4 regions of the Neobacillus sp. S1115 genome follow, and region 3 is predicted to be linked to each of the others. Evidence: riboswitches for the same ligand, from Rfam matches in the RefSeq annotation. Region 3 holds a riboswitch; each other region holds the start of a gene.
The links. A riboswitch is a leader RNA that binds a small molecule or an ion and turns the genes downstream of it on or off. The one in region 3 is predicted to bind glycine.
Positions count from the first base shown of each region.

Region 1 (5,781 bases), 2.7 Mb from region 3:
TCAGCGCGGAAAAAGACACAGCATTATTGTAGTGGCAGAGGGTGTTGGCAAAGGGCTGCAAATGGGGAAAGAGATTCAAGAAAAAACCGGATTTGAAACAAAGGTTACCATACTAGGGCATATTCAACGAGGGGGTTCTCCAAGCGCCTACGATCGAATGATGAGCAGCCAAATGGGGGCACTAGCCGTTGATTTAATCATAGAGGGGAAAAAAGGTGTAATGGTAGGGGTGAAAAATGGCCAACTAACCCATACAACCTTTACGGAAATAGAAAAAGACCGACACAAGATCGATCTTTCCATTTACGAATTAGCCAGAAGCCTATCTATTTAAGGAAAATATCCATCTTCAAAATTCAGAATAGGAGAGTGGCCATATTGGAAAAAAAATATTGCATTCATTGCAGAACGCTCTATTCAAAAGAATCGATTTGCGGTATATGTGGAAAAAGTGAATTCCAGGATATAAAAATTATGATTCATCATCAAGAACAATCGAAACGGAAAAAAATTTTAGCGGAACACTCTATATCTTGTAAACTAGCGTAATCCCTCTTCCGTTATGCAGGGGGATTACGCTCACGACTATATTTATACTTCTACCTTTTTTTCTTGATCACTAACATTTTGGATTGTTTCGATAAATTTCTGCATTGTATTTGTCAGGAATGAATCTGCCCGGCGAATAAAAACCGTTGTGATTTTGGAGTATTTTTCGGGAATATGATAGATTCGAACAACCCCATCTGCCTCCAAGAGACTAACCGTAGATTTTGGGATAATCGTAATCCCCAAACCGGCTATTACACTGCCCAAAATCGTCTCCCATGTGCCAAATTCCATGATTTTCGCATTGATTCTTCCCTCATCGCGGACCCAGCCCTCCAATTTTGAACGGTAGCTGCACCCTTGTTTAAAAACAAGGAGCGGCTTGTTTTTTAATTCCTCAAAAGGAACCTCTTCCTGGTTGGAGATTAAAACCAACTCCTCTTCAAAGACTTCATATTGAGCAATTTGTGAATGATTAAAATTTCCTGTCACAAATGCTCCGTCCAGTTTATAGCTGAGAATAGCCTCGACTAGATCCTCTGTTACACCACTTACAAGAGATAAGTCAATGTTGGGATATTTCTTGTGATAGGCGGATAGAATCAGTGGAAGTTTGTATAATGTCTCAACAGTGCCTATTTCAAGGGTGCCAACCGGGTTATCCGAGTCTTGAACCACTTTTAACATCTCATCGACCATGGAAATAATTTTTTGAGCATAAAACAATAGTTTTTTCCCTTCCGAATTGATAACCATGCCGCGGCTTGAGCGGTGAAATAACTCGGTTTGAAGTTCTTCCTCCAACTGCCTGATCCTTACGGTTACATAGGATTGAACATAATTTAAGCTTTTGGCGGCCTTTGAAATGCTTCCGAATTCAGCTACCTTTTGAAAAATCCGCAAATCCTTAATTTCCATGGCTATTCCCCCGTATCAATCTGTTGTTCCTATTACCACATTGCTAATAGAGAAAGTATTTCTAATAGAGATAGATAGTATCTCTTTTAATCATTTTACATGATGGCAGAAAGGTCGTAAGATGTTATTAAAGAATTAAGAAAATTTAAATTATTGCAAAAGGAGAGCAGAAACGATGAGCAAAAAAGATTTTGATGTAATTGTAGTTGGCGCAGGATCGATGGGAATGGCAGCAGGTTATTACCTGGCCAAACAAGGTGTGAAAACATTATTGGTAGATGCATTTGATCCGCCTCATACGAATGGCAGCCATCACGGTGACACACGGATTATCCGCCATGCCTATGGTGAAGGACGGGAGTATGTACCGTTTGCCTTAAGAGCCCAAGAGTTATGGTATGAACTTGAGAGAGAAACACATCATAAGATTTTTACAAAAACCGGTGTTTTAGTATTTGGACCTAAAGGTGAATCTGACTTCGTTGCTGAAACGATAGAAGCTGCTAGCATTCATGGGTTGGATGTTGATTTACTAGAAGGCGAAGAAATTCATCAGCGCTGGCCGGGTGTAACCGTCCCTGAAAACTTTAACGCAATCTATGAAAAAAACTCTGGCGTCTTATTCAGTGAAAATTGCATTCGCGCCTATCGCGAGCTAGCAGAAGCAAATGGTGCAAAAGTGTTAACACATACAAGGGTTGAGGATTTTGAGATTTCCGAGGACTCTGTCAAAATCCAAACTGAATTTGGTTCCTTTACCGGCAGTAAGTTGATTTTGAGCATGGGGGCTTGGAACAGCAAACTTCTATCAAAATTAAATATTGATATTCCGTTACAGCCTTACCGCCAAGTTGTTGGGTTCTTCGAATGCGAAGAATCACAGTATAGCAATACACATGGTTTCCCGGCCTTCATGGTTGAAGTACCGACAGGCATCTATTACGGGTTCCCAAGCTTCAGCGGCTGCGGTTTGAAAATAGGATACCATACATTCGGTCAAAAAATCGACCCGGATACAATTAATCGTGAATTTGGTATCTATACGGAGGATGAAGGAAATATTCGCAGATTCCTAGAAGAATACATGCCGGGTGCTACTGGAACGCTTAAAAGAGGGGCAGTTTGCATGTACACAAAAACACCTGATGAGCATTTTGTGATTGATTTGCATCCGCAGTACTCCAATGTGGCAATCGCAGCAGGCTTCTCCGGCCATGGATTTAAATTCTCAAGTGTTGTTGGTGAAACGCTAAGCCAACTAGTGACAACTGGCAAAACCGAACATGATATTTCTCTTTTCTCTATCAATCGCCCTGCTTTAAAACAGAAAGCAAAGATCTAATAGATTATTAAATTGCCATTATCCTAGAACGATTAAAAAAATAATAAATTTAGAGGTGCAAAAATGAGCGAAAAAACATTAACCCAAAGCCAATTAACTTATTTAGATGCAAAACCGGGCATTCAATTAATTAAAGCAGGAACCTATAAATTAAATGAATTAAGCGTATTGCGGGGAACACCTGAGTTAAAGGGGCAAATCCTTGATGTGCCGATTACAGATAAAAAACAAGTATTAACAATGGGTTACTATGCACTCCAGCCTTCGGTTGATTATTCTGCAGAATTTACGTTTATCGAAATTAAAGTTGTGACCAAAGGTAAAATGGTTGTCCGCGATGTAGAAGGAAATAAATATGTGGCAGAAGTAGGGGACGTATTAGTCTTCTCCCCTAATACAACGGTTATTTTCGATGGTGAAAGTGATGGCGAAGTGGTTTACTTCAAAAATGTAGAAGCAAATCCTTCTTATTTGTGATAACCAACCTTATCAAAAAAGGCATTGACAATTACAAACAGAATGATTATTCTGAAAATAATAAAATTGAATAGAGCGGATGATTGTTGTGGGAGAGTGTATTATCTACATCTACCACCGAAGGAGCAAGTTCCAAAAAAACCCTTGGAACCAATCTCTCAGGTAAAAGAACCATAACAGGACGCACCTCTGGAGAGCGTATTTGAAAATGCCACCAAAGGAGAATGCTCCATAAAGATTGGAGTTTAACTCTCAGGTAAAAGGACAGAGAAGGGATGATTCTACACCCCTTTTCTGTCCTTTTTTGTTTTTTTTAAAAGCAATATGGAGAAATTGGAGGAATAATCAATGAGTTTACAACAAAACGATTCAACAATTTTTGAGGCGATTGAAAGTGAGAAAAACCGCCAGCTTCATACGTTGGAATTAATAGCATCAGAAAACTTTGTCAGCCCGGATGTTTTGGAAGCAATGGGAAGCGTGATGACGAATAAGTATGCCGAGGGTTATCCCGGTAAGCGCTATTATGGCGGCTGTGAATTTGTGGATGTCGCAGAACAGGCAGCGATTGAACGGCTGACCAAATTATTCGGCGCCAAATTTGCCAATGTCCAGCCTCACTCCGGTGCACAGGCCAATACTGCTGTATTTTTCGCCCTGCTTCAACCAGGCGATAAGATTATGGGGATGAATTTATCGCATGGCGGCCATTTAACTCACGGCAGCCCGGTAGCAATGTCAGGAAAATGGTTCGATGTCGTTTCTTATGGGGTAAGAGAAGACAATCACCTGATTGATTACGATGAGCTGGAAGAAGTTGCGAAAAGAGATCAACCAAAATTAATTATCGCCGGTACAAGCGCCTATCCGAGAGTTATTGATTTTGCGAGATTTAGAGAAATCGCCGATCAGGTTGGCGCAAAACTGATGGTTGATATGGCACATATTGCTGGACTTGTGGCTGCAGGTCTCCATCCTTCTCCGGTTCCATATGCGGATGTTGTGACCAGCACCACTCATAAAACATTGCGCGGCCCACGAGGCGGAGTGATTTTAACAAACGATGAAGAAATAATCAAACAAATAAATAAAGCTGTTTTTCCAGGAATTCAGGGCGGGCCGCTCATGCATATCATTGCCGCTAAGGCAGTTGCTTTCAATGAAGCATTGCAGCCAAGCTTTAAGGAATATGCCAAACAAATTATTGAAAATTCAGCTGCACTGGGAGAGGCATTAAAGCAGGAAGGGGCAGCGCTTGTATCCGGCGGGACTGATAATCATATTGTGCTCCTCGATGTGCGTCCATGGGATTTAACAGGAAAAGAAGCAGAGAAATTGCTTGAAGAAGTCGGGATTACAGTTAACAAAAACACCATTCCATACGACCCGCAAAGCCCGTTTGTGACAAGCGGAATCCGCATGGGAACAGCCGCGTTAACCACACGTGGAATGAAACAAGAGGAAATGGTGCAAATCGCAAAAGTGATCGCAGCCGTTCTTAAGAGCAAAGGGGATTTAACCGTGATCGAGCAGGGAAGAAAGACGACAAAAGCAATTTGCGGGAGATTTCCATTATTTCAACAGCCAATCACTGTGTAAGAAAGGGGTAACTTAATGGAGTATCAAAGCTGTTTTGACATCATCGGCCCGATTATGGTTGGGCCATCGAGTTCTCATACCGCCGGTGTTGTATCAATTGGGAAATTTGTTTATGAGCTGCTTGGAGGATCCCCGCAAAGGGCGGATATTACTTTCTATGATTCGTTCTCCGAAACATACCAGGGACACGGAACAGATAAAGCGCTTCTTGGCGGCCTGCTTGGGATGAATACAGATGATACCAGAATTAGATATGCGGTTGAATTAACCAAACGATACGGGCTTCACTATGAATTTAAATTTGAAGATCGCTGTCCTTATTACGATCATCCCAATACAACTGTTATTAGGGCAAGACGTGCGGGCCAGTTTGTTAAAGTAGGCGGTGTATCATTAGGCGGCGGTTTATCAAAAATCTTTATGATTGATGATGAAATAGTTGATATTCGATTAAGCACAAGTGATGATTTTTCAGAAATTGCAGCAAAATTTCGTTCCAATCCTTTTCATGAAGCGATCTTGGAGGGTGTATGATGGATTTTCGGTCAATGAACGAGCTTATTGAACTTTGTAACCGCGAACGGAAAACAGTTGGCGAAATGATGCTGATGGTGGAAATGGAAAAGTCCGGCCGTGACAAAGAGACGATCATCGATATGATGGCAGAGCGGTTAATTAAAATGAAGCAAGCAGTGGAGACCGGTGTAGAAGATGCTTCCCCGGCACCAAGCGGTATTTCCGGCGGTGATGCCGTCAAGATGAGCGAATATGTAAATAACGGGAAGGGCTTGTCAGGTCCATATATTAACGATGCAATGACGTTCTCGATGGCAACATCTGAAAGCAATGCACGGATGGGCGTGATTGTGGCGACGCCAACGGCCGGGGCAGCCGGT
Region 1 is NZ_AP038275.1:537,075-542,855, forward strand. Features, by position in the region: gene pfkA (6-phosphofructokinase) at 1-334, shown strand, start outside; gene ACZ5B7_RS02655 (LysR family transcriptional regulator) at 592-1,467, opposite strand; gene solA (N-methyl-L-tryptophan oxidase) at 1,643-2,809, shown strand; gene ACZ5B7_RS02665 (hypothetical protein) at 2,873-3,286, shown strand; glycine riboswitch at 3,366-3,470, shown strand; glycine riboswitch at 3,474-3,556, shown strand; gene glyA (serine hydroxymethyltransferase) at 3,635-4,885, shown strand; gene ACZ5B7_RS02675 (serine dehydratase beta chain) at 4,901-5,419, shown strand; gene sdaAA (L-serine ammonia-lyase, iron-sulfur-dependent, subunit alpha) at 5,419-5,781, shown strand, end outside.
Region 1: linked by a shared signal. The riboswitch ahead of glyA (serine hydroxymethyltransferase) and the one ahead of ACZ5B7_RS15640 (amino acid permease) in region 3 are both predicted to bind glycine.

Region 2 (5,781 bases), 3.0 Mb from region 3:
GATTTTGTACCCTTGCAAATACTTTCCAAACAGAATTCATTTTTTCAATCGTCTCTTTTGAAAGTTTTACACGATTAATTTGCAGGGCATTAACTTTAATCCCTCTGTTTTTCAATTCTTCTGCCATTTTGAAGGTCAGCATTAATAGTGCCATTTTCGAATCACCATACATCTTATAAGTGCTATAAGGCCGGGTGTCCTTCAGTTCTCCACGCAAATTGTCAAATTCAATCTTCCTTTTCGGGTCGAAGAAATTTTTGATGTTTGTCGTACAAGCATGGAGTATTCTCGGGTCTGGTGATTTTTCAAGATGATCGGCCAATAAATGAGTCATTAAAAAAGGACCAAATGTATTCGTAGCGAAGGATAATTCGATATTGTCGGTACTAAGTTTATATTCTTTTACACCGTGATTTAAGTAGGCGGCGTTGTGGATGAGGATGTCCAACCGCGGGTATTTGGATTTAAAAGCTGAGCAAAATGCACGAATAGAATCAAAGGAAGAAACATCCAGTTCCATCAGATCTACATCGGTATTTTTGGTGGCTTCAATTATGTCTCTTTGTTCGGCGGTACTAATCTCCATATTGCGGCAAGCCATAATTACATGATAGCCTTCTGATGCAAATTTATAGGCAGCTGCTTTTCCAATCCCGGAATTTGCACCTGTAATAATTACAATTTTGTCTTTCATAACGGGCCTCCTTCTTTTCACTCAAATTTGGTCCATCCATGTTCTAGATTCACAAAAAAAAGAGCTTATATAAGTAATAAGCAATATGAAAATATTACCATATGGTAATAGTAAAAGGTGTCGAATCCTAGATTGAAAACAATTGTTTATTCGGTGAGAAAAGTATTTTATTTTAAATGGTTAATAATGGGGAGTATAAAGGCATTGGTGCCGGCTAGAAAAATAAAAAAAGAGGTTGAAACGTTTGGTTTCAACCTCTTTTTTACATTATTTATTATTCTGCATCCATAAATGGATAAGCAACTTCTGCAGTTGGTGCAAAGTTTTCTTTGATGACACGAGGACTTGTCCAGCGGATCATGTTGAATACAGAACCTGCTTTATCGTTTGTACCAGATCCACGAGAACCGCCAAATGGCTGTTGATTAATCATCGCACCAGTTGGTTTATCATTGATATAGAAGTTTCCAGCTGCGCCGGATAAGCGGTTTTCTAAGTGAACAATGGCCCCGCGATCTTGGGCAAAGATCGAACCTGTTAAGGCATACATAGAAGCAGTATCTACTGCATGCAATGTTTCTTCTAATTGATCATTTTCATATACATAGATGGTTAAGACTGGTCCAAAGATTTCTTCCACCATTGTTTTGAAGTTTGGATTTGTAGTCACAATGATGGTCGGTTGAACGAAATATCCAACAGAATCATCATAAGTACCGCCAGCAATAATCTCTGCTTCTTCAGAAGCTGCTGCATAGTCGATGTAGCTTGTAATGGAATCAAAAGCCGCTTTATCAATAACTGCACCCATGAAGTTTCTGAAGTCGCGGACATCTCCCACTTTAAGCTTTGCAGTTTGTTCCACTAAACCAGCTTTTACCTCTTCCCATAAGCTTGCTGGAATGTAGGCGCGAGAAGCGGCTGAACATTTTTGACCTTGGTATTCAAACGCACCACGAACAAGGTTAGCTACAACTTTGTCTGCTTGTGCTGTTTCGTGAGCAAATACGAAGTCCTTACCGCCTGTTTCCCCAATTAAACGAGGATAAGATTTATAGCTTGCAATGTTTTCCCCTACTGTTTTCCAAATCGTTTGGAACGTACTTGTAGACCCAGTAAAATGGAATCCAGACATACGAGGGTCTGTTAATACCACTTCTGATACTTGTGAACCACGAGAAGGCACGAAGTTGATGACACCTTTTGGTAATCCTGCTTCTTCTAAAATACGCATAAAGTAGTAGTTTGCTAGAATTGAAGTTGTTGCAGGTTTCCACACGACTACGTTCCCCATCATGGCAGGCGCTGCTGGAAGGTTTCCGCCAATGGCTGTGAAGTTAAATGGAGAAATCGCCAAAACAAATCCATCTAATGGACGGTAATCGGTACGATTCCATACATTCTTCATGCTGCTTGGCTGAATTTGATAAACCTGATTTGCATAATCAACGCCAAAGCGTAAGAAGTCTATTAATTCTTGTGCAGAATCAATTTCAGCTTGAACAGCTGTTTTGGATTGTCCTAACATTGTCGCAGCATTCATGACATCACGGTATGGTCCAGAGATTAAATCAGCAGCTTTTAAGAAAATAGCTGCACGGTGTTCCCAAGCCATATTAGCCCATGCTTCTTTAGCAGCCATCGCCGCTTCAACAGCATCACGCAGTTCTCTTTCTCCAGCTTGAGAATAGTTTGCTAAAACATGTTGATGATTATGTGGCATAACCACTTGCTTCACTGTATCCGTCTTTATATTTTCGCCATTAATAATGACAGGGATATCGATCACCATTTCAGATTGGCGTTTTAATTCTGCTTTTAATGTTTCCCGTTCTTTTGTACCTGGCGCATATGAATTGCCCGGCTCGTTTGTAGGTGTTGGGATTTTGAAAATTCCGTTACTCATTCTTTCACGTTCCTTCCCGTTTATATATTCTGTTCCTTTATAGACAAAGCTACTTATTTCGACAATTATTATAACATACTTTTTCTGTTCTTTGGCTTTCTATTACAACTTAATGAAAGCGAATTCAAATTCTTATCTCTGGGATTTAAATTAATTCCAGAGAGTCATTAAAATATTTAAGAGTCATTTGTTGTTGACAAAATAATTTAATACTACTAAAATTAAAAATTATTCAACAATATTATCTAAAAAACTTAATAATTAGCAAGCTATGATTGCTATGGATCACACTATAGCAGGAGCAGCTTCTGGAGAGACCGCGGATTCCGCGGCGCCGAAGGGTTCACAATCTCAGGCAAAAGGACAGAAGAGTACTGAATATATATTTGTCATGCTGACAATTGTCAGCTTAATAAGTATTATTTGTTATTCTTAGACCTAAGAGATTGGAGGACATCCAATCTCTTTTTTTATTGGGTTTTTTAAATTTTAAGGGGGAGTCAAGGTTGGCACAGCAAGAATTAAAGAGGAATTTAGCAAATCGGCACGTTCAACTTATCGCAATTGGCGGCACCATTGGTACCGGATTATTCCTGGGGTCGGGTAAAGCCATCCAACTGGCTGGCCCATCCATTATCTTTGCTTATTTAATCGTAGGTATTGCCTGTTTCTTTGTGATGAGGGCGCTGGGGGAACTCCTGCTGTCTAAGGCGGGCTATCAGTCTTTTACTGACATTGCCGAAGATTACCTTGGACCGCGAGTTGCGTTTGTAACGGGATGGACCTATTGGTTTTGCTGGATTATGACCGCTATGGCTGATGTGATTGCTGTTGGTGTATATGTACGATATTGGTTTGATATCCCACAGTGGATACCTGCAATTGTCTGTTTGGTCGTCTTATTGGGCCTCAATCTATTAACGGTAAAGCTTTTTGGAGAATTGGAGTTCTGGTTTGCCTTAATAAAGGTCATTACCATTCTTGCCTTAATCGGAATTGGGATCATTTTGCTAGTGATGGGATTCAAGACAGATGCAGGGGCGGTTTCTATTAAAAATCTTTGGGAACATGGCGGCCTTTTTCCAAATGGAATGACAGGCTTCTTGCTTTCATTCCAAATGGTCGTTTTCGCATTCGTTGGTGTGGAATTAGTGGGTGTATCGGCAGCGGAAACAGCCAATCCGGAAAAAAATATCCCATCGGCCATTAATAAAATTCCTTTGCGGATTTTATTTTTCTACGTTGGCGCATTGATTGTTCTTCTATGTATTAATCCATGGACAGAACTGAATGCCGCTGAAAGTCCGTTTGTCAAAACGTTTAGTTTAGTCGGGATACCGATTGCCGCAGGAATTATTAATTTTGTCGTTTTAACTTCTGCCGCTTCTGCTTGTAACAGTGGGATGTTTTCAACAAGCCGGATTTTATATAATTTAAGCAACAATAGCCAGGGACCAGCCAATTTTGCTAGACTGAATAAAAATCATGTGCCAAGTAACGCGTTGTTGATTTCGACTCTTGTCCTGACAGGGGGAGCGCTCCTTAGCAAGCTTATTCCGGAGCAGGCTTTTGGAATTGTGACAACCATTAGTGCCATTTGTTTTATTTGGGTTTGGGGCGTCATTCTGATTTGTCATGTAAGGTATAAGAAAACTCGTCCGGACTTACAGGCAAAGTCAAAATTTAAAGCACCATTTACACCATTTGTTAATTATGCGGTCCTGACCTTGTTTGCGGCGATTCTCATCATCATGCTGTTCGCCGACGCTACCCGTCCGGCCCTATTGTTGACACCACTATGGTTTATTCTATTATTTGCTTTGTATTCCTATAGAAGGAAAAAAGAGAAAAAATTAAAATTATCAGCATAGAATCAAATTGGGTAAAAGAAATGGAGCCGGTATTGAAACCAGGCTCCATTTTGATGTAACTTAATTTTTCCTAATTAAATGATCCGAACTGTCACCATTCCAGGAATTTGTTTTACTTTTTCCTCTAATCCTGGAATAACTTCACCGTTTACTTTATTATCAATGTCAATAATTGTATAGGCATAACCCCCGCGGCTTCTGTTGACCATATCAGCAATGTTTAAATGATAGCTGGATACTGCAGATGTAATCTGTCCAACCATATTTGGAACATTCTGATGGAATGCTGCTACGCGCCGCTTACCAGTATAAGGCAGGCTGGTATTTGGGAAATTCACTGAGTTTTTGATATTGCCTGTTTCTAAAAATTCCTTCACCTGACGAGCTGCCATGATCGCACAATTTTCCTCTGATTCTATTGTAGAGGCGCCTAAGTGTGGAATCGGAACTGTATTTTTCATTTTGATCACATTTTCATTCGGAAAATCGGTAATATACTTTCCAACTTTTCCGCTTTCGAGAGCGGCAGCCATGTCTGTTTCATTGACAAGTTCACCACGGGAGAAGTTTAAAATATGAACACCAGCCTTCATGATGCTGAAGGTTGCTTGGTTAAACATTCCTCTTGTGTCATCGGTTAGCGGTACGTGAACAGTGATATAGTCTGATTCTGCAAATAACTGTTCAATCGTCATGGCCCGCTGCACATTGCGGGACAAATTCCAAGCGGTATCAACAGAGATAAATGGATCAAATCCGATAACATCCATATCTAAATCCAGCGCATCATTGGCCACAAGTGCACCTATCGCTCCTAATCCAATAACACCCAACGTTTTCCCTTTAATTTCTTTTCCGACAAATTGCTTTTTGCCTGCTTCGACAAGCTTTGGAATTTGTTCGCCTTCACCATCTAACGACTTAGTCCAAGCTACACCGGCAAAAAGGTTACGGGAAGAAGCTATTAATGAGGTAAGGACCATTTCTTTTACAGCGTTGGCATTTGCCCCAGGGGTATTGAACACAACAATACCTTGCTCTGTACATCTATCGACCGGAATATTATTGACACCTGCTCCTGCTCTTGCGATTGCCTTTAAATTTTCACCGAATTCTAACGAGTGCATATTAAAGCTGCGAACAAGGATGGCATCAGGATTTTCACTGCCGTTGTCAACCAGAAAGCCGTTCTTATTGAATACGTTTAGCCCTCTTTCCGCGATATTATTAAGGGTTTTGATGGTGTTCACTTTTTCTACAGCGATAGTGCTCATTTTTCTTCCTCCTTTTATAAGCAGAAAGAGGTAAGG
Region 2 is NZ_AP038275.1:6,200,065-6,205,845, reverse strand. Features, by position in the region: gene ACZ5B7_RS30085 (SDR family NAD(P)-dependent oxidoreductase) at 1-694, opposite strand, end outside; gene pruA (L-glutamate gamma-semialdehyde dehydrogenase) at 969-2,600, opposite strand; glycine riboswitch at 2,899-2,977, shown strand; gene ACZ5B7_RS30075 (amino acid permease) at 3,107-4,471, shown strand; gene ACZ5B7_RS30070 (phosphoglycerate dehydrogenase) at 4,546-5,745, opposite strand.
Region 2: linked by a shared signal. The riboswitch ahead of ACZ5B7_RS30075 (amino acid permease) and the one ahead of ACZ5B7_RS15640 (amino acid permease) in region 3 are both predicted to bind glycine.

Region 3 (5,781 bases):
ATTAAGTAATAATTTAGGTAAACTGGAGATTATTGTATGTCAATTGAGACGAAACAAAAGAAACCTAATATTGACGACTATTTTAATTCACTCGGAATCAAAGAATGCAAAAGCAAGCTCGCCTTTTGGAAGCACGTCACTGCTGTAGATTCCGTCTTGGCGGAGGAACTGGAACCGCTTATTTCCCGCAAAAGGAAAGGGAACATATATGATGTGAAGAATCAAACCCTGCCATTTAGTTTAGCGGCAGAATCGTGGACGATGTCCTTTCACAAATCATTGCTCACCTGGGTAAGCCAGCAAAAGCAATTAAAGCCAAAGAGAATTTTGGAAATCGGGTGTGATAATGGATTGTCGGCATGCTGGTATGCACAGCTTTTTCCTGATGCGGAAATCGTCGGAGTCGACCAGTCGGAAAACGGAATCCAGTGTGCCCGGCAGTTGGCCAAGCAATTAGGGCTCTCAAACGTGAGTTTTTATCAAATCGGCTTTATGGAGCTCCTCGACCATTTTTCTAAGCATTCTTTTGATATGATTATTTCGGTACGCAGTTTTCATGAGATTATGGGACCCATTTTCATTCAAAAATATTGGTCACTGCCTGATCACCTGAAGGAAAAACCAACGTTTGGTGACAGCTGGTATTTACAAATAGTTGACTTCTTTTTAACCCCGAACGGAACTTATCTCTCTTGTGAGCGATTGGAGAGCCCGGCAGATGTCGGAAAGTGGGCAAATTTACTGAAAGAAGCCAATCTCCATGTACAATGGAGTGACAGTGAAATCATCGACTATTATGATTTTAGAACAAAAAAGCAATCTCCTGTCATCGTAGCGACAAAAAAAGAAACAAGACTTTCCACTTTGGAAGGGATGGAACACCTATATTCGAAAAATCAGCCGCTTATATTAGAGGCTGGCCAATCCTATACCACGGTGAATGCAGAGTTTGCCTTCCACCGACTAGGAGAGAAAACATTTCAATCTGGACAGTATTTGGCTGTACCCAACCACTGGTTTATGTATCGATTTGAAGTTTGGGAAACGAATGATTTTCTGCTCGTCTATTGCTATGGTAATATGGGGTATCGTCAGTTGGACATTCTTCCTGCCGGGACATACGGAGAGGCAGAGCTGCTAATCGAGCAGGCAGCCGGCCAGTTCTGTCACCTCGGACCGATTGTAAAGTACAACAGCCTGAAAGACCGTCCAGAATAAAAGCTTCATTTATAAGGAAGGGGGAGTCATGGTTGAAATCCAATGCCCTAAAAGGTTATCGGAAATTAAGAGATATCTATGAAAATAATCTGACAGTGGAATTGCTTTCAGAAGAGATCAAGACATGTGTGGCGGATGATGATGCAGTCGCTGTTAAAAAGGAAATGTTTGATTGCGATTTTGATATTTATGGGGTTAAACAGGGCGGAAAACTTATTGGATACGTAAAAAGAGAAGATATAAAAAAAGAAGGAAAAATAAGTGAGTTTGTTGAGGATTTTCATGCCGATAACCTTATTTCAGATTCCACTTCTTTGATTGATTTGCTGGATATTTTTCAGGAGAGAGAATTCACCTTTATCCTTGAAAAGAACAAAGTTACCAGGATCGTCACGGTGGCCGATTTGCAAAAGCAGCCAATAAGGATGTTGGCTTTTAGTTTCGTTTCACTTCTGGAAATGTATATCATTTCAGTGATTAAAGAATTTTATCCGGATGGCAGCTGGGCTGATAAGTTAACAGAATCAAGATTAACCAAAGCAAAAGAGCTTTTGGAAGAGCGGTTAGCAAAAAATGAAGCCCTGACTTTGGTGGACAATTTACAGTTATCCGATAAAGGCACGATCATTCGGAAAACGCCAAAATTAGTCGAGCTGCTAGGCTTTGAATCAAATAGTCAATGCAAGGAATTTTTCAGAAAAATTGAGGAATTACGAAACAATACAGCCCATTCCCAAGAAAAAATTTACCATGACTCAAAGGAATTTATCACTATACTTCTACAATTACAAAAGATACTAAACGTAGATTGATTGGGTTGAACTATAAGCCAGAGCAGAAGTGTTCAATGGAAAAAAACTCCTTATATTTGGGCAATCAATCTTATTTTTATAATAAGGAATTTTTCCTGAATTATATATATTCTGAATATTCGATTGACATTGTTTATTTGATAAACTAATATGAAATTAAATTCATATTAGCGGATGAATATTATGGGAGAGACTAAACGCATCGTTTAGCACCGAAGGAGCAAATTCCAAAAATCAGGTATCAATCTCTCAGGTAAAAGGACCATAATAGGACGCATCTCTGGAGAGAGCCCATGGGGCCGCCAAAGGAGTCAAACTCTCAGGTAAAAGGACAGAGAAAAGTAGGAGAACCCCTATTTTTCTCTGTCCTTTTTTGGTTGAGAGAGATGGGAATAAGTAAATAAAGGGGCTGGATATTTAAAAGAAAAAATGAAAGCGCTTTTTTATGCCGATTTATGAAACCTATTTTGGATATTAAAATTGCAAGCATCAGGAGGGGAAAATGATATGCAGGAACAAAAATTGGCTAGAGGATTAAAAAACAGGCACGTACAGCTAATCGCTATTGGCGGGGCTATCGGTACAGGTTTATTTCTCGGGGCGGGAAAGTCGATCCACTTAGCTGGACCATCGATTTTATTCGCTTATCTGATTACAGGCGTCATTTGCTTTTTAATCATGCGTTCATTAGGAGAACTGCTTTTAAGCAACTTGAACTATCATTCTTTCGTTGATTTTGTTCAAGATTATTTTGGTAATATGGCTGCCTTTATCACCGGATGGACCTACTGGTTTTGCTGGATTACGATTGCAATGGCGGATTTGACAGCAGTTGGAATTTATACTCAATATTGGTTTCCCCATGTGCCACAGTGGATGCCAGGATTAATTGCCCTCGTTTTTTTACTCATGATGAATCTTGCAACCGTAAAACTATTTGGTGAAATGGAATTCTGGTTTGCATTAATTAAAGTCATCGCCATCCTAGCACTCATTGTAATTGGTATTTTTATGATTTTTAAGGGCTTTTCTACAGATTCAGGACCATCGAGTTTTACGAATCTATGGAGCCATGATGGGATGTTCCCGAATGGCATAAATGGTTTTATCCTCTCATTCCAAATGGTCGTCTTTGCGTTCGTAGGCATTGAACTTGTAGGACTTACAGCTGGGGAAACAGAAGACCCGGAAAGAGTGATTCCAAAAGCAATCAATAATATCCCTATTCGTGTTATCATTTTCTACATTGGTGCCCTTTTAGTCATTATGAGCATCTATCCATGGAACGCAATCAAACCAGCCGAAAGTCCATTTGTCCAAGTATTCGTGGCAGTTGGTATCGCAGCAGCAGCAGGTATTGTCAATTTTGTTGTTCTCACATCTGCAGCTTCGGCATGTAATAGTGCCATCTTTAGTACAAGCCGTATGGTATACTCACTTGCAAAAAATAATAATGCACCAAAATCACTTTCTAATCTTACTGTACGTAAAGTACCCTCCAATGCATTGTTCTTCTCAACTGTTGTTATTTTAATTGGCGTTGCTTTAAACTATATAATGCCTGAAGGAGTATTTACACTGATCACTAGTGTTTCTACTGTATGTTTTATCTTTATATGGGGAATTACTGTTATTACCCATTTAAAATATCGTAAAACAAGACCGGATTTAGCGAAAGCAAACAAGTTTAAAATGCCGTTTTTCCCAATTGCCAACTATTTAATCCTTGCTTTCCTTACGTTCGTACTTATCGTACTTGCACTTGCAGAAGATACCCGTATTGCTTTATTTGTCACTCCAGTTTGGTTTATTTTGCTGATTGTGATTTATAAAATGCAAAAAACGAAAATAAATAAAGCGGATGAAGTGAATCGTGGGCCGGTAGTAGGAAATTAATCTGTACTATTGAAATTGTGTGGACTATTTATAGGAAAAAAAACACTAAACTCTTTCTTTTTCGAGTTTAGTGTTTTTTTCCTAACGCTTATTTATTGTCTGGAAATAATTACTTGTTGATAACAATATGAAAAAGAGATATATTATAATTCCTGTCGCCAATCAGGTGACTGAAATACAGTTGATAAGCTTTTAAATGATGATGTATTGGAAAAAACTTTCTGTTGCATCAAAATAACAATGATGTTATGATGTGAAAGTTGCTCTTAAACAGAGTGTTCTGGTCAATCTCAATTGGAAAAAATTGCTGATTGATAGATTGTTAGAAATGCGATATGATAGTCATTGTCGCTTCTGAAAAAGCGAAAGACAAAAGCATTGATAGTTCTTTGAAAACTAAACAAACAAAAACGTCAACAAACAATAATTATCATGTTTCTTCTATTAGATAGAAAACATGAGCCAACGTAACATTTTTGAGCTAATCAACTCAACTTTATTGGAGAGTTTGATCCTGGCTCAGGACGAACGCTGGCGGCGTGCCTAATACATGCAAGTCGAGCGAATCACTGGGGCGCAAGTCCCACTGGTTAGCGGCGGACGGGTGAGTAACACGTGGGCAACCTGCCTGTAAGACTGGGATAACTTCGGGAAACCGGAGCTAATACCGGATAATTTCTTCCCTCACATGAGGGAAGGTTGAAAGTCGGTTTCGGCTGACACTTACAGATGGGCCCGCGGCGCATTAGCTAGTTGGTGAGGTAACGGCTCACCAAGGCGACGATGCGTAGCCGACCTGAGAGGGTGATCGGCCACACTGGGACTGAGACACGGCCCAGACTCCTACGGGAGGCAGCAGTAGGGAATCTTCCACAATGGACGAAAGTCTGATGGAGCAACGCCGCGTGAGCGATGAAGGCCTTCGGGTCGTAAAGCTCTGTTGTCAGGGAAGAACAAGTATCGGAGTAACTGCCGGTACCTTGACGGTACCTGACCAGAAAGCCACGGCTAACTACGTGCCAGCAGCCGCGGTAATACGTAGGTGGCAAGCGTTGTCCGGAATTATTGGGCGTAAAGCGCGCGCAGGCGGTCCTTTAAGTCTGATGTGAAAGCCCACGGCTCAACCGTGGAGGGTCATTGGAAACTGGGGGACTTGAGTGCAGAAGAGGAAAGCGGAATTCCACGTGTAGCGGTGAAATGCGTAGAGATGTGGAGGAACACCAGTGGCGAAGGCGGCTTTCTGGTCTGTAACTGACGCTGAGGCGCGAAAGCGTGGGGAGCAAACAGGATTAGATACCCTGGTAGTCCACGCCGTAAACGATGAGTGCTAAGTGTTAGAGGGTTTCCGCCCTTTAGTGCTGCAGCTAACGCATTAAGCACTCCGCCTGGGGAGTACGGCCGCAAGGCTGAAACTCAAAGGAATTGACGGGGGCCCGCACAAGCGGTGGAGCATGTGGTTTAATTCGAAGCAACGCGAAGAACCTTACCAGGTCTTGACATCCTCTGACACTCCTAGAGATAGGAATTTCCCCTTCGGGGGACAGAGTGACAGGTGGTGCATGGTTGTCGTCAGCTCGTGTCGTGAGATGTTGGGTTAAGTCCCGCAACGAGCGCAACCCTTGATCTTAGTTGCCAGCATTTAGTTGGGCACTCTAAGGTGACTGCCGGTGACAAACCGGAGGAAGGTGGGGATGACGTCAAATCATCATGCCCCTTATGACCTGGGCTACACACGTGCTACAATGGATGGTACAAAGGGCAGCGAAGCCGCGAGGTGGAGCCAATCCCATAAAACCATTCTCAGTTCGGATTGCAGGCTGCAACTCGCCTGCATGAAGCCGGAATCGCTAGTAAT
Region 3 is NZ_AP038275.1:3,215,554-3,221,334, reverse strand. Features, by position in the region: gene ACZ5B7_RS15650 (methyltransferase domain-containing protein) at 37-1,218, shown strand; gene ACZ5B7_RS15645 (hypothetical protein) at 1,251-2,030, shown strand; glycine riboswitch at 2,205-2,305, shown strand; glycine riboswitch at 2,308-2,368, shown strand; gene ACZ5B7_RS15640 (amino acid permease) at 2,538-3,926, shown strand; rRNA gene ACZ5B7_RS15635 (16S ribosomal RNA) at 4,423-5,781, shown strand, end outside.

Region 4 (5,781 bases), 1.4 Mb from region 3:
CGATTCATTAGTTCCTTATCCATTTCAATTGTTAGTTGGACATCTAAGTATCCAGGGTGATTAGTGACAATGGGACATTCATTTGCCATAAAATAATTTAAAAGAAACTTATGAATTTCCTGCTGCTGCATGTGATTCTCCTTTTTTCATATTTTGTGCAAATTCAATCATTGAAGATAAATTCTCCATTTTAATCCGCATTTCCCCTTCTGAGCAGGAGTCGCCAAAGATATCCATTATATGATCTTCAATATTTCCGAATTCTAGTTTTGTTAGAATATCATCAAGTTCTCCGATGACTCTTTCAAATAAATCAATCTTTTCGTATAAAAGCTTTAAAATATGCTCTTCCACCGTATCTTTGATGGCAAAATTATAAATCATGACATCTTTTTCCTGACCGAGGCGGTGAATCCTTCCTATGCGCTGCTCTAGTCTCATCGGGTTCCACGGCAGATCAAAATTGATAATGTGGTTGCAAAATTGCAGGTTAATCCCTTCCCCGCCCGCTTCAGTGGCAATCAGCACCTGGGCATGCTTTTGGAATAACTCGCGCATCCAGTCCTTTTTCCCGCGCTTGAAACCGCCGCGGAAAGGAACGGAGGAAATTCCGTGCTGCTTTAAGTACCACTGTAAATATAATTGGGTAGCCCGGTATTCCGTAAAAATAATCACTTTATCATTTATTTTCTGAATTAATTCAAGGGCTTTTACTGCCTTGGAATTTTGCTCAACGGTCTCTACCTTTTTAATTAAAAAGTTGATTTGTTCTTGATAGGCCTGCGTTGGGTTTTCCTTTTTAAGAAGCATGTTTTTTAAGGTATAGAAAACGGCCTCGCGGCTTGAGCATGCTTCACGCTGCAAAGTCATCACAGAAAAACTGCTCGTTTGAACCCAGTCTCCCTCATTTTTAAGCTCTAAGATGGAGTCATACAGGTCGCGTTCCGATTTTGTAAATTCAATCGGAATCGTCTCCACATGCCGTTTCGTCCATTCGATTCCTGTATCGGCACGGCGGTTGCGGATCATGACTTTATTGACTAGCTCTTTTAGATGCTGGTCATCATTTAAGGAACGGGAATCACGTTTATATTTTTCGTAAAAGACAGTTTCATTCCCTAAGTGACCAGGCTTTAATAGGGATACGAGGTTAAAAATCTCTTCAATCCTGTTTTGAATAGGTGTTGCCGTCAGCAATAAACAAAACTTCTTTTTTAAGTTTTGAACAAATTCGTAGTTTTTGGTTTTATTATTTTTTAATTTATGGGCTTCATCGATAATGATGAGGTCATAGTCTTGCTTGTAAATGATCTCCCGATGCGGATTTCGTTTCGCCGTATCGATGGAGGAAACAACGACATCACATTGTTCCCAAACATAACTTTTTCTTTGAGTGACAGCCGGTATATAAAATTTGCTATTTAATTCCTGTGCCCACTGGGTGACTAAGGAGGCGGGAACAAGAATTAACACTTTTTTCACTAATCCGCGAATCATGTATTCTTTTAAAATTAACCCCGCCTCGATAGTCTTTCCGAGACCCACTTCATCCGCAAGGATGGCCTTTCCGTTCATGTTTTCAACCACCTGCTTGGCTGTTTCAAGCTGATGAGGGAGAGGCGTCAAATTTGGCAGATGCTTTGGGGCCTGCAGGCCTTCGAATTCCGGGACCACCAAGTGTTTTTCAATATCGATAGCCAATTTAAAAAGCTCCCAATTCCCCCAAGGTCCATCATGATCAATTTTATGTAAAAAATCATCCTGCCAGGAGGAATCAAATTCCATTTCGACATTCATCCGTTTCAGCTCCTTTTTCCGATAAATTGTTATTGCCCGATATGTTGTTTTAATGGTAGGATGATAATAGCTTTGAAAGTTTCAAATATTTAAATAAGGTAATCTATTTTTTAAGTATAATTAGTATGACCAAATTGGAAAAAAATATTATAAGTGCGAATGAAAACAAGGGGAGAGACTACTTTTTGTAGCGCCGAAGGAGCAAGCAGCTTATGTGAATCTCTCAGGCAAAAGAACTCTTGTTGGACGCAGCTCTGGAGAGTGCTGGATGATTCCAGCCACCAAAGGGGACAGCCGATTTAGGTAAACTTTCAGGTGCAAGGACAGAGACCTTCTTTATTGGTAAAGGGAGGTTTCTGTCCTTTTTTGCACCTTTTTGTTGTTTTTAGGAAAACGGCAAGGAGTTTTCCTATTTTTGTTAATTGGCAATAATTCATTTTTACAAATAATGAACATGTAGTAAATGAAGGGGGATTTATGATGACGGAATTAAAACGCACTCCGCTGTTTGAAGTTTACAAGGAATACGGCGGAAAAACCATCGATTTTGGGGGCTGGGAGTTGCCTGTCCAGTTTTCAAGCATCAAGGATGAGCATGAAGCTGTCCGCACGAAAGCCGGTTTATTCGATGTATCCCATATGGGCGAAGTTGAGGTAAAGGGCCCAGACAGCCTTAACTATTTACAAAAATTGATGACAAATGACATCTCAAAAGTGAAAGACGGCGGGGCACAATATACTGCGATGTGCTATGAAAACGGCGGAACTATTGACGACCTGCTTGTTTACAAGGTTGAAGACAATCATTATTTGCTTGTTGTCAACGCATCGAATATTGAAAAGGACTACAACTGGCTGGAGAAGCATCTTGAAGGCGATGTAACAATCGAAAATTTGTCTGAAACAATGGCACAGCTTGCGCTTCAAGGCCCTCTTGCTGAAAAGGTATTACAGAAGCTTGCTTCAGAGACGGATTTAAGTCAAATCGGCTTTTTCAAATTCCAGCAGGAAGTTGTTTTAAATGGGAAAAAAGCACTTGTATCTAGAACTGGTTATACAGGGGAAGACGGCTTTGAAGTATATTGTGATGCCGGTGATGTTATCGAACTCTGGACTGCCATTCTGGAAGCCGGAAAAGACGAGGGAGTTATTCCTTGCGGCCTCGGTGCACGCGACACACTTCGTTTTGAAGCAAACTTAGCGCTTTACGGCCAGGAATTATCACCGGAAATTTCCCCGCTTGAGGCAGGAATTGGCTTTGCAGTGAAATTGAATAAAGAGGCTGATTTTATTGGAAAAGAAGCTCTCGTGAAACAAAAGGAAGCAGGTTTGTCCCGGAAGCTTGTTGGGGTTGAGATGGTTGACCGGGGAATTCCGCGACACGGCTATCCAGTTTACAAAGGGGAAGCGCTAATTGGTGAAGTTACCACCGGTACACAGTCCCCAACCTTAAAGAAAAACATCGGTCTTGCCCTCATTTCTTCCGAACATGCAGGACTCGATACCGAAGTGGAAGTTGAAATTCGCGGCAAACGTTTAAAAGCGAAAGTGGTTCCTACACCTTTTTATAAAAGAGAAAAGAAATAGCAGAAGGGAGCAAGGTTTATGAAACATCGCTATTTACCCATGACTGAACAAGATAAGCAGGCAATGCTGGAGACAATTGGCGTTTCCACTGTCGATGAACTATTCAGTGATATTCCTGAAAAAGTACGATTTAAAGGTGAATACAATATTAAACCGGCAAAATCAGAAACAGCTTTGATGAAAGAACTTTTTCAGTTAGCAAGCCGGAATGCTGATTTAAAATCGAATGTGTCTTTCTTAGGTGCCGGAGTTTATGACCACTATATGCCGGTTATCGTTGACCATGTCATCTCAAGATCAGAGTTCTACACAGCCTATACACCTTACCAACCGGAGATCTCCCAAGGGGAACTGCAGGCGATTTTTGAATTCCAAACAATGATTTGTGAATTAACAGGAATGGATGTGGCTAACTCCTCGATGTATGACGGCGGTACCGCACTTGCTGAAGCAGCAATGCTAAGTGCTGGTCACACTAAACGGAAAACCATCCTGGTTTCCGGTGCTGTTCACCCTGAATCCCGTGAGGTTCTGGAAACTTACGCAAAGGGTCAATACCTTGATGTGATTGAGGTTCCTGTGAAGGATGGCATTACTGATGTTGACGCCCTAAAAGGATTGCTAAATGCTGACGTAGCCGCGGTTGTCGTTCAATATCCAAACTTTTTAGGTCGAATTGAACCATTAAAAGAGCTTGAAGAGATTATTCACGAAAATAAAGCAATGTTTGTTGTTTCCAGCAATCCATTATCACTTGGAATTTTGACACCTCCAGGAAAATTTGGTGCAGATATTGTTGTCGGCGATGCCCAGCCATTCGGAATCCCGACTGCCTTTGGAGGTCCGCACTGTGGCTATTTTGCGGTTACGACAAAGCTAATGCGTAAAGTTCCCGGACGTCTTGTCGGCCAGACAACAGATGACCAAGGCCGCCGCGGTTTTGTTTTAACACTGCAGGCACGTGAGCAGCATATCCGCCGCGATAAGGCGACTTCTAATATTTGCTCCAACCAGGCCTTAAATGCCCTTGCTGCATCTGTTGCGATGACTGCCCTTGGAAAAAAAGGTGTCCGCGAAATCGCAACAGCCAATTTACAAAAGGCTCATTATGCGAAAATCGCTTTTAAAGAAGCAGGGCTTGAAGTAGTTAATGATGGTCACTCCTTTAATGAGTTTGTTGTCAATTTAAATAAACCGGTAAAAGAGGTTAATCAGCAGCTGCTCCAAAAAGGAATCATTGGCGGTTATGATTTGGGCCGTGACTATCCTGAGCTTGCAGGCCATATGCTGATCTGCGTGACAGAGCAAAGAACGAAGGAAGAGATTGATACATTAGTGAAAGAATTGGGGGATTTGCATGCATAATCAAGACCAGAAGCTGATTTTTGAAGTGAGTACACCAGGCCGGGTCGGATACAGCCTTCCGGAAATGGATGTTCCTGAAGCAGATGTTGCTGCGCTCCTTCCAGAAGGATATTTAAGGGAAGAGGAGCCTTTGCTCCCTGAAGTTTCTGAACTGGATATCATGCGCCATTATACGTCCCTCTCCAGACGGAATCACGGTGTAGACTCCGGTTTTTATCCATTAGGGTCTTGTACGATGAAATACAATCCTAAGATTAATGAGAATGTTGCCCGCTACAACGGGTTTGCGCATATTCACCCGCTCCAGGATGAAAGTTCCGTTCAAGGTGCGCTCGAGCTTTTATATGACCTTCAGCAGCATTTAAAAGAAATTACCGGTATGGATGAAGTGACCTTACAGCCGGCAGCAGGTGCCCACGGGGAATGGACCGGATTGATGATGATTCGCGCATACCATGAAGCAAATGGCGACCTAAAACGGACCAAAGTTATCATACCTGACTCCGCTCATGGTACAAACCCAGCTTCTGCAACAGTTGCAGGACTTGAGACGGTTACAGTAAAGTCGAATGAAAATGGTCTTGTAGACTTAGAAGACTTAAGAAGAGTGGTGGGAGAAGATACAGCTGCGTTAATGTTGACGAACCCGAATACACTTGGCCTTTTTGAAGAGCATATTGTCGAAATTGCTGAAATCGTCCACGAAGCTGGCGGTAAGGTTTATTACGACGGGGCGAACCTAAACGCAGTTCTATCAAAAGCCCGCCCGGGTGATATGGGCTTTGACGTAGTTCACTTGAATCTTCACAAAACGTTTACTGGCCCGCACGGAGGCGGCGGTCCTGGTTCCGGTCCTGTTGGTGTGAAGTCAGATTTAATTCCGTTCCTGCCAAGACCGGTTATTGCCAAACGAGGCGACGAATATGTCCTAGATTATGATCGTCCGCAATCAATTGGCCGCGTTAAGCCATACTACGGAAACTTTGGCATTAACGTCCGCGCTTATACCTATATTCGGTCTATGGGGCCAGA
Region 4 is NZ_AP038275.1:4,610,603-4,616,383, reverse strand. Features, by position in the region: gene ACZ5B7_RS22540 (YqhG family protein) at 1-131, opposite strand, end outside; gene ACZ5B7_RS22535 (DEAD/DEAH box helicase) at 109-1,797, opposite strand; glycine riboswitch at 1,957-2,046, shown strand; glycine riboswitch at 2,050-2,126, shown strand; gene gcvT (glycine cleavage system aminomethyltransferase GcvT) at 2,278-3,384, shown strand; gene gcvPA (aminomethyl-transferring glycine dehydrogenase subunit GcvPA) at 3,403-4,749, shown strand; gene gcvPB (aminomethyl-transferring glycine dehydrogenase subunit GcvPB) at 4,742-5,781, shown strand, end outside.
Region 4: linked by a shared signal. The riboswitch ahead of gcvT (glycine cleavage system aminomethyltransferase GcvT) and the one ahead of ACZ5B7_RS15640 (amino acid permease) in region 3 are both predicted to bind glycine.